DNA from 3 places in the Providencia xihuensis genome. Region 2 is predicted to be linked to each of the others. Evidence: predicted binding sites of a transcription regulator. Region 2 holds the regulator's gene; each other region holds the start of a gene.
The links. The regulator CRP, encoded in region 2, controls carbon source genes, mostly activating them, when cyclic AMP is high. The targets are predictions, from matches to a motif close to ATGTGANNNNNNTCACAT.
Positions count from the first base shown of each region.

Region 1: the regulator CRP is predicted to act here: its motif matches at 1,242-1,259, upstream of ACE2AL_RS09790 (sugar transporter).
Region 3: the regulator CRP is predicted to act here: its motif matches at 2,115-2,132, upstream of pth (aminoacyl-tRNA hydrolase).

Region 1 covers NZ_CP169565.1:2,197,871-2,201,154, forward strand. The annotation lists gene ACE2AL_RS09775 (hypothetical protein) at 1-173, shown strand, start outside; gene ACE2AL_RS09780 (hypothetical protein) at 343-621, shown strand; gene ACE2AL_RS09785 (DUF2594 family protein) at 795-1,016, opposite strand; gene ACE2AL_RS09790 (sugar transporter) at 1,399-2,598, shown strand; gene ACE2AL_RS09795 (multidrug efflux SMR transporter) at 2,711-3,043, shown strand; gene ACE2AL_RS09800 (DUF333 domain-containing protein) at 3,087-3,284, shown strand, end outside.
Region 2 covers NZ_CP169565.1:355,902-359,185, forward strand. The annotation lists gene ACE2AL_RS01560 (hypothetical protein) at 1-335, opposite strand, end outside; gene ACE2AL_RS01565 (hypothetical protein) at 425-1,390, opposite strand; gene crp (cAMP-activated global transcriptional regulator CRP) at 1,578-2,210, opposite strand; gene ACE2AL_RS01575 (OsmC family protein) at 2,567-2,968, shown strand; gene ACE2AL_RS01580 (phosphoribulokinase) at 3,074-3,284, opposite strand, start outside.
Region 3 covers NZ_CP169565.1:2,601,033-2,604,316, reverse strand. The annotation lists gene ychF (redox-regulated ATPase YchF) at 148-1,239, opposite strand; gene pth (aminoacyl-tRNA hydrolase) at 1,343-1,933, opposite strand; gene ychH (stress-induced protein YchH) at 2,234-2,500, shown strand; gene prs (ribose-phosphate diphosphokinase) at 2,791-3,284, opposite strand, start outside.

The DNA of each region.
Region 1 (3,284 bases), 1.8 Mb from region 2:
ATGCTATTTTAATCAATACATTGGAGCTTGATGAAAAGGGTGATGTAATTAATTTCAAACACGCGCAAAAGCGTGCGACAGACTATATTCGTTGGTATGTAGACCATTCATATGTTATTGACCCGCCATATGAGGATTGGGAGACTGAGTTGCATTGTATGCCAACAAATTAGAATATAAACGCCTAAAACATCGCTCCAAACTGACTCGATATTTATTCTTAATTACGTAAAAATAGGCATTTATTTTCTAAGAGTCTTCAATATATTCCCGATAATAAGCTATATTAACTCTAGTTATAGGGTAATCTTACCTATGTTCAATTTCATATGGGAGTTAAGCATGGACATACTGGTTAAAACAATACTTTTTGGTAATTCATTTCAAACGGCATCTAACCCTGCACGGCTTGTCCCCATTAAATTTGAAATTTATAAAGCAGATCAAGGGTTTTACCATCGGATATATAAAGAGGTGGGGATGTCTGGTGCAAACCTTGGACAGGTATTTCGAGTTTGGGCTTTTGAAGAGCAAAAAAGTTGGGGTAAGCAAACGGAGAATACAACATTAGAGGAATATGCTAATTATTGTAATGACTTATATACACAAGCAGGGCAATAATTGAGGAAAAAAAGCCCCCTTCATAGGGTTTTGAAGGGGGAGCTAAATGAATAAAGAATGGTTTAATTCGTCAATAAAGATAGATGATTTTGATAACAAAAACTTAGTTATTTGTGCAGTTAATCCATTCTTGAATACGTTTATGCTTTAAATCGCATTTATCGCTAAATAATCTATTGGCGATAACCTGTTTTAATTTGTTCTAAGATGTTTGTATAGGTTTCAGCCTGTTTTTCGTCTTCCATTTGAGCAACTTCGCGCTGCATTTTGATCAAAATCTTACCTGCATCTGCTTGGCCAATTGCTTTAAGCATATGTGTAACCAAATTTTTTAGGCATGTCACTTCATCTGCAAGTGCATGGACATCTGGTTCGGTAGGAAAATGCGTTTTCATTAAGTCGATCCTTTAAGATAAAAAGTAATTTGATGGATTGTAGCATAGAAAAAATAATATGTGCTTTCAGATAAATAAGATGTATGTAATCGAAGATAAAACACTCAAATAATGATGTGTTTGTTTGATTTTGCTTAGTTAGGTTTTTAAGAAGGGCTAATTGCAGGAATATGTATTTTAAATTGATTACCAATACTGATAGCAAGCTTTAAAATAGCTAAATAGTTGTGATACAATTCACAAAAATACGGTGGTTTTGAGCAATAAAACACCGTTTAATCGTTCAGTTTAGTTCTAAACATATATTTCCCATGTGCCATCATCATAAGTCGGTAACCGATTTGTGTAATTAGCTTATGGAAAACTGAAGGCAAAATAAATAATGACACAAGTATCAAGAAGAACCGCTTGGATCCGTGTTTTAGCGCTGGCGGTTGCTGCATTTGTTTTTAATACAACGGAGTTTGTCCCTGTTGCATTATTAAGTGACATTGCAGCGAGTTTTGGCATGACGGTGGCGCATACAGGGCTGATGATCACCATTTATGCGTGGGTAGTGGCACTCATGTCATTACCGTTAATGTTATTAACCAGTAAAATAGAACGGCGTAAGCTACTGGGATTCTTGTTTGTTATTTTTATTATCAGTCATCTTGTTTCAGGTTTTGCGTGGAACTTTGATGTTTTGATCGTGGGGCGCATTGGCGTTGCTTTGTCTCATGCTGTGTTTTGGTCGATTACGGCATCTTTAGCTATTCGTGTAGCTCCTGCGGGCAAAAAAGCGCAGGCATTAGGCTTATTAGCGACAGGCACTGCGTTAGCGACGGTTTTAGGCTTACCAATCGGCCGTGTTATCGGGCAGTTTTTAGGCTGGCGAGTGACATTTTTGTGTATCGGGGTCGTGGCATTATTTACGATGATTGCACTTATTCGTTTCTTACCACGCTTGCCAAGTGAACATTCAGGTTCTTTGAAAAGCCTTCCAGTTTTATTCAAGCGACCTGCATTAGTCGGAATGTTCGCGCTCACGGTATTAGTGGTGACTGCACACTTCGCGGCTTACAGTTATATTGAGCCATTTGTTCGCGATGTAGCCCATCAGAGCCAAAATTTTGCCACTGTCTTGCTGCTGATTTTTGGTGCTGCGGGTATTATTGGTAGCGTCATCTTTAGCCGTTATAGCACAAAACTTTCATTAATATTCTTACCTTCAGCAATAGCCTTAATGACGCTATGTCTGTTGTTGCTGTTGCCTATGGGAGGCAATGTCTGGTCACTCATTATATTGTCCGTGTTCTGGGGAATTGCGATGATGTGTATTAGCTTAGGTATGCAGGTTAAAGTGATTGATTTAGCACCAGATGCAACAGACTTAGCGATGGCTATCTTCTCTGGAATTTTTAACATCGGTATCGGTGGTGGGGCGTTACTGGGTAATCAAGTGATTGTACATATGGGGATGACTCAAATTGGTTATGTGGGGGCTATAATTGGTGTCATGTCGCTTATTTGGTGCCTCTATTTGTTTAAACGTTATAGCCAAACATTAACGGATAAGCTGGCACCTGCTGAACAACATTAACACACTCAACAATAGACAGTTAAATAAGCTCTGTATTACCTTTATTGGATACAGGGCTTTTTCTGGTTTATCGCTATAATTTATTTTTTTAATACAACAATAAGGTTTATCAATGAAAGGTCTAAGTTTTCTCTTGATGTCGATTCTTGCAGAAGTGATTGCAACGACCACATTAAAAGCTTCTGAGGGTTTTAGCCGTTTCTGGCCGTCTTTAATTGTGATTATTGGCTATGGGGTATCCTTCTGGGGCTTATCGCAGGTAGTGAAAGTGATGCCATTGGGGATTGCCTATGCTATCTGGTCTGGGCTAGGGATTGTGTTAGTTTCTGTTGCTGCAATTTTTATTTATCACCAAAAACTCGATTTACCTGCAATTATTGGTATGCTATTAATTATTATTGGTGTTTTAGTCATCAATTTATTTTCAAAAAGTAGCACACACTAGTGCAAGGCAAGGGGTTACAACGGCTTGATGGGAGATAAACAGCATGGGGCGTAAGGTCGGCCAGTTATTAAAACCTGTGATGACAGTTGTTGTGGCAGTTGTAATGTCAGTGATGTTATCGGCTTGTGGAAGCTCAGAAGTGAATAAAACCGTTGATAACTCTGCAACTCAGTATGCAAAGCAAGTGGTTAATTTAGGGCCAGGGATTCAGGAAGCCTGCGTTTCTGCAGGAGGATTACCT
Region 2 (3,284 bases):
GAGTTTTCTATTTTATTTTTTAAATCCTTAATGAATTGTGGGATATTAAATGATTTTTCTATTAGCTTATTTTCGAGGGAAAATATTGTTTTTTTGTTTGAGTTTAATTTATTAAATAAATTTAAATTACTTTCCTTTGAACTAACTACGGTTAAGTTAATATGAAATGTTGATTCCGTATTTTTTGGGTTAAAACGAAAAAATGAGAAAGGATTATTTACTTTCATATTTTTAATTTTTTGTATAATACTGGGGGATTCTCTCATTGCTCCAGTTGATGAAATTTTTCTGTATGGCGAGCTAGTTATGGTATTGTTTAGGGTGTTAGTTTTCATAGTCATATCCTATATTAATGCTAAGAAGTAATTAATTATTAATGTAATGATGGTGTTAAATAAATGCAGAAGGTGTTTTACTGAATGGTTTATTTTTTCAGTTCTTTCAATAAATTATCATTAATATTAATTTGATTTTGTATTTTAATGATATTATCTTTAAGTGCATCCATTTCCATTGTTAGTCTTTGTTCTTTTTTAATACTATTGCTTATTTTTATTAAGTCAGAGGTTTTAATTGAATTGATATTCCTATTTTTTTGTTTTTTATAGTCTAATGGCGTAGGTTTGTTAGATAGTTTGTAATGTTGTTTGATATATTGTGTTCTTAATACTGAGGTTTTTGTTTGTAGTATATTTCCCTTAAACTCAAAAGTGCTTTTAGGTAAAGGGATGGCTTTAGAGTTATATTGGCTGTTGTCAGTAACTTTATCGTGTACATATATAATTTTTTTCTGAGAAAAATTCGTTGTTTTTTTCTTACTTGCTTCTAAAGATAAGTCAATATTATTGATATTTTTTTTGTTTATTCTAATTATTAAAGGGATTTTAGTGCCGTTTTTATTTTCTAGTTGCTTTGGCTGATGATAGTTTCTTATGATTTCATCTTTTATTTCTGAATTTTTGATGTTAATCCCTGGGATTTTAACGTATCGGTACAAAAAATTGGCATATCCATATATTTCTTTATCAGCATTGTTAAATTCGTCAAATACAGTCTGATTTTCTTTTATTAGCGAATCGGCATCTTGCTCATTATAAAAAGTAGATGCGTAAAATTTATATAAATTACCTTTCAATTGATTAACTTTATATTTAAACTCGTCAGCGCTTAATAATTTAGTATCATTTACATTTTCTGAATCACTTTCATAAGCAGAATCAATACTTTCTAGGCTACAAGTATGTGATGGTTTGAATTGTCGATGAGCGGAAAATGGTTCTTTTCTCGATGTGGTAGTCACGGTGAAAATTTTTTTTATGAAATCATCGGAATTACTAATATTTTTAAAAATTTCGGAATGACCTGATAACTTGCTCAGTGTAACTTTCATGAACATAACTCCCTATTTAATATTATAATTATTATTTTATAGGTAGCTAAATAGAGAAAATATAAAGAAACGACACTCATTAAGAAATGATATATAAAAATTGTATTTTGGGTGAATAGCTTTATACCAATAATATAAAGCTATTCCAAAGTGTGCGCCCCACCAAGGGAGTGAGGCGAAAGGTTAGTTATCGAGTACCGTAAACAACAATGGTTTTACCATGCGCGGAGATTAAGTTTTGATCTTCCAGCATTTTCAAAATACGGCCGACAGTTTCACGGGAACAACCAACGATTTGGCCAATCTCCTGACGGGTGATTTTGATTTGCATCCCATCTGGATGTGTCATGGCATCAGGTTGTTTGGCTAAATTCAGTAGCGTTTGTGCAATACGGCCTGTTACGTCTAAGAAGGCGAGGTTGCCCACTTTTTCTGACGTTGTTTGCAGGCGGCTTGCCATTTGCGCGGAAAGGCGCATTAAGATATCAGGATTAACCTGAATCAATTGACGGAATTTTTTGTAAGAAATTTCAGCAACTTCGCAGGCGATTTTTGCTCTAACCCACGCAGTACGTTCTTGCCCTTCTTCAAATAATCCAAGCTCACCAATGAAATCCCCCTGATTCAGGTAGGAGAGGATCATTTCTTTGCCTTCTTCATCTTTGATTAAAACAGCCACTGAACCTTTAACTATGTAGTAAAGGGTTTCTGCTTTCTCACCCTGATGGATCAGTGTGCTCTTGGATGGATACTTATGAATATGGCAGTGTGACAAAAACCATTCAAGAGTAGGGTCTGTTTGTGGCTTGCCGAGAACCATTAGCGTTATCCTCTGTATGTTATTGCAGCCATCCGGAAAAAGCGTACCAGAAAGGCTGGCTTTAAAGTCACTAGCTTAGCATATTAATTTGTCTTATATACCCTAAATAACAGGAAGAGCAACATTGCATCAATCGCTTTTCATGGTTAGGGTAAACAAATTGATATCAACACTATAATATAATCAAATAAAACGTTGAGTTTTGATCTTAATCCTATCAACTAAGTATTGTTTGTAGCATATCCGATACAGAAAGTCTTCCCTGTATCGCTTCAGCAGAATAAAGCTGATATAACATTCTTTATATCTATGGAACAATGTAGCCTTTAAATCGATTTCATTTCAAGGGGAATAAAATGGAAGCAAGAGTTAAATGGGTGGAGGGGCTCTCTTTTTTAGGTGAGTCAGCGTCAGGCCACCAAGTGATGATGGACGGCAATGCAGGCGATAAAGCACCAAGCCCAATGGAAATGGTGTTAATGGCTGCAGGTGGTTGCAGTGCAATTGATGTGGTATCCATCTTACAAAAAGGCCGTAATGATATTACCGACTGTGAAGTGAAATTAACCTCTCAGCGCCGTGAAGAAGCGCCTCGTTATTTCGTTAAAATCCATTTGCATTTTATTGTAACAGGGAATGAATTAACGGATAAAGCGGTTGAACGTGCAGTTCAGCTTTCTGCTGAAAAATATTGTTCAGTCGCGTTGATGTTAGAAAAGACCGTCGAAGTGACACATAGCTTTGAAATTAAAAATTAAAAATTAAAAATTAAAAATAAATTTAATAGTTATTGATATATTTTAAAAATAAGATGCTTATTCTAATTAATGGTAAGCATCTTATTTAATAATCAAAAAAACAATTTAGTCATGTTTCTGAGTAATTAGCTTTTCGACTATTGGCATCATAATTAATTCCATTGCTAAGCCTAATTTCCCCCCTGGCACGACAATCGTATTCATCGCGGAGATAAACGAGCCAGATATCATTGACAGTAGATAGGGAAAATCAATCTGTTCAAGTCCACGAAAGCGAATAACAATAAAACTTTCATCTTGTGAAGGAATAGCTTTC
Region 3 (3,284 bases), 2.2 Mb from region 2:
TACTCAGTTGCATACTCATTTAACTATGAGCTTTTATGAAACTTAGTGAGATAAAAAACAGCATAAAACCAAGTTGATACCATGAGTTTTTATGCTGTTTTATTATGGTGTGATACTTTATAAAACAGTGTGGACTAGATTGTAGGGCTACACATTAAACAAGAAGTTTAATACATCGCCATCTTTAACGATGTAATCTTTCCCTTCAGCACGCATTTTACCTGCTTCTTTGGCACCTTGCTCACCACGGTATTGGATAAAATCATCGAATGCGATGGTTTGAGCACGAATAAAGCCTTTTTCGAAGTCAGTATGGATTTTGCCTGCCGCCTGTGGTGCAGTTGCGCCCACAGGGATTGTCCATGCACGAACCTCTTTAACACCCGCAGTGAAGTAGGTTTGCAGATTAAGTAATTCATAACCTGCACGAATAACACGGTTTAAGCCTGGCTCTTCGATGCCTAAATCTGCCATAAATTCGTCGCGTTCTTCGTCATCTAACTCAGCGATATCAGATTCGATAGCAGCGCACACAGGCACAACTACAGAGCCTTCGGCTTGAGCAATTTCATACACTTTGTCTAAGAACGGGTTATTTTCAAAACCATCTTCGTTGACGTTCGCGATATACATGGTTGGTTTTAACGTTAAAAAGCTTAAATAGCGGATTGCTGCTTTATCTTCTGTGGTTAAATCCAAGGTACGCAGCATGCCAGCTTGCTCTAAATGTGGCAGACATTTTTCTAATGCTTCCAATTCAGCTTTTGCGTCTTTATCGCCACCTTTAGCGCGTTTTTGTACGCGGTGGATAGCACGTTCGCAGGTATCAAGATCCGCCAAGGCTAATTCAGTATTGATAACATCAATATCTTCAGCTGGGTTAACTTGGCCAGCGACGTGGATGATATTGTCGTTTTCAAAACAACGCACTACGTGGCCGATAGCTTCGGTTTCACGGATGTTAGTTAAGAACTGGTTACCCAGACCTTCGCCTTTAGATGCGCCTTTTACCAAACCTGCGATGTCTACGAATTCCATGGTGGTTGGTAAAATTCGCTGTGGCTTCACAATTTCAGCTAATTGATCAAGACGTGGGTCTGGCATTGGCACAACACCCGTGTTTGGTTCAATTGTACAGAAAGGGAAGTTGGCTGCTTCGATGCCGGCTTTGGTCAATGCATTAAATAATGTGGATTTACCCACGTTTGGCAGACCAACGATACCGCATTTAAAACCCATATGTTTCTCACCTTAAATAGCGAGGGGCAGGCGAGTGCTGCACCCAATGTTTAGAAATTGGCGCTGATTATACACAAAAAGTCGATTTTGATGAAATGAACTCTTATGCAGACGCTTTAAAGCTATGCAAACGGTTTATCGCTTTATCCATTCCATCCGATAATAGAATGTCAGTACACCTTACTGCTTCGTCAATGGCATCATCAATCAGTTTTTGCTCAGACAGCGGTGGCTTACCTAAAACGAAACCAACAACCTTGTTTTTATCGCCTGGATGGCCAATACCGATGCGTAAGCGGTAAAAGTTTGGGTTATTGGCGAATTTGCTTTGAATGTCTTTCAACCCGTTATGGCCCCCATTGCTACCACCAAGCTTCATTTTTGCTACACCAGGTGGAATATCAAGCTCATCGTGGGCAACTAAAATTTCATCAAGGTTAATACGATAAAAGTTCGCCATTGCCGCGACGGCTTTTCCACTGAGGTTCATAAAGGTGGTTGGCACCAATAAGCGGATATCATTACCGCTAAGATTAATGCGTGCGGTATAGCCGAAAAATTTCGGTTCTTCTTTTAGGGGTTGATTGTGGCGCTGTGCCAGTAAATCAACATACCATGCCCCTGCGTTGTGGCGGGTTTGTGCGTATTCAGCCCCCGGATTTGCAAGGCCAACAATTAATTTAATTTTGCTCACGGCGACTATTTCACTGTCAGTTTATGGAATTAATCACCTAGTTTACCTTGTGAAGGGGAGGATGTACAAAAATCAGATAAAAAACATCACGATGATTATAGTTGCCATATGAACTATTCGTTTTTTATGTTTTTTTGATAAAAAGCACTTTATGTTTAGATATTATTGTTAACTTCGTACCTTGTGATGCCTATCGCAAAAAATTTTACTTAATGCACTATAATTCTTACATAAATATAAAGAACCACCGAATTTATTTACAGTTGCTTGCTTATCAGTTCACTGATACTGGAGGTAGATATGAAACGGAAAAGTGCTCATATAATTGGTAATGTTCTCATGGGGTTAGGAATGGTCATGATGATTGGAAGCATTGGTGTTAACCTATTTGCCCATGTCATCAACTTTGGTCTATCAGAGCTTGTCACTAACGGCTCACTCTTCGGAATTTTCGTGGGTGCAATGGTATGGTTAGTGGGAGCGAGAGTCGGTGGACGTGAAAAAGTGGCTGACCGCTATTGGGTCTTAAAACATTACTCACGTAAAGATAATCACCGTTATCCATAATTATTCTTCTTATTAATTAAGTTAGTAATAATTATAGATGATAGATGGCTGGGTGATAGTCAGTGCTTTTAATAGCGAAGTCGCCTAGCTACATAGGTTTTGTTTGTTTTTTCAAAGAAGTTGGTTATTTTTATGGCGTATAGGTTGTGTGAGTAGGAAATAGCCATAGAAATAGGTATCTGTCGTTATAACCCTCTAAAATCATAAAGCCCCCACAGATAACTGCAGGGGCTTAATTTTTAGTTGTGATATTCTATCACCGTTGAAACATTAATTACTCAAAAGGGGCATTAATGCTCGAACATTGCTGAGATAGACTCTTCGTTGCTAATGCGACGAATAGCTTCAGCCAGCATACCTGACAAGGTCAAAGTGCGAACGTTGCTCAGCGCTTTGATTTCAGGAGATAGTGGAATAGTGTCACAAACAATGACTTCATCAATGACTGAATTTTTGATGTTGTCTACAGCATTGCCTGAGAAAATCGGGTGAGTTGCGTATGCGAACACACGTTTAGCACCGCGTTCTTTCAGCGCTTCAGCCGCTTTACACAGCGTACCACCGGTATCAATCATATCGTCAACTAAGATGCAATCACGACCTGAAACATCACCAATAATGTGCATAACTTGAGAAACGTTTGCACGAGGGCGACGTTTATCAATGATTGCCATGTCAGTGTCATTCAGGAGTTTTGCGATAGCTCTAGCACGTACCACGCCGCCGATGTCTGGAGATACAACGATTGGGTTTTCCAAGTTTTTCTGAAGCATATCTTCCAGAA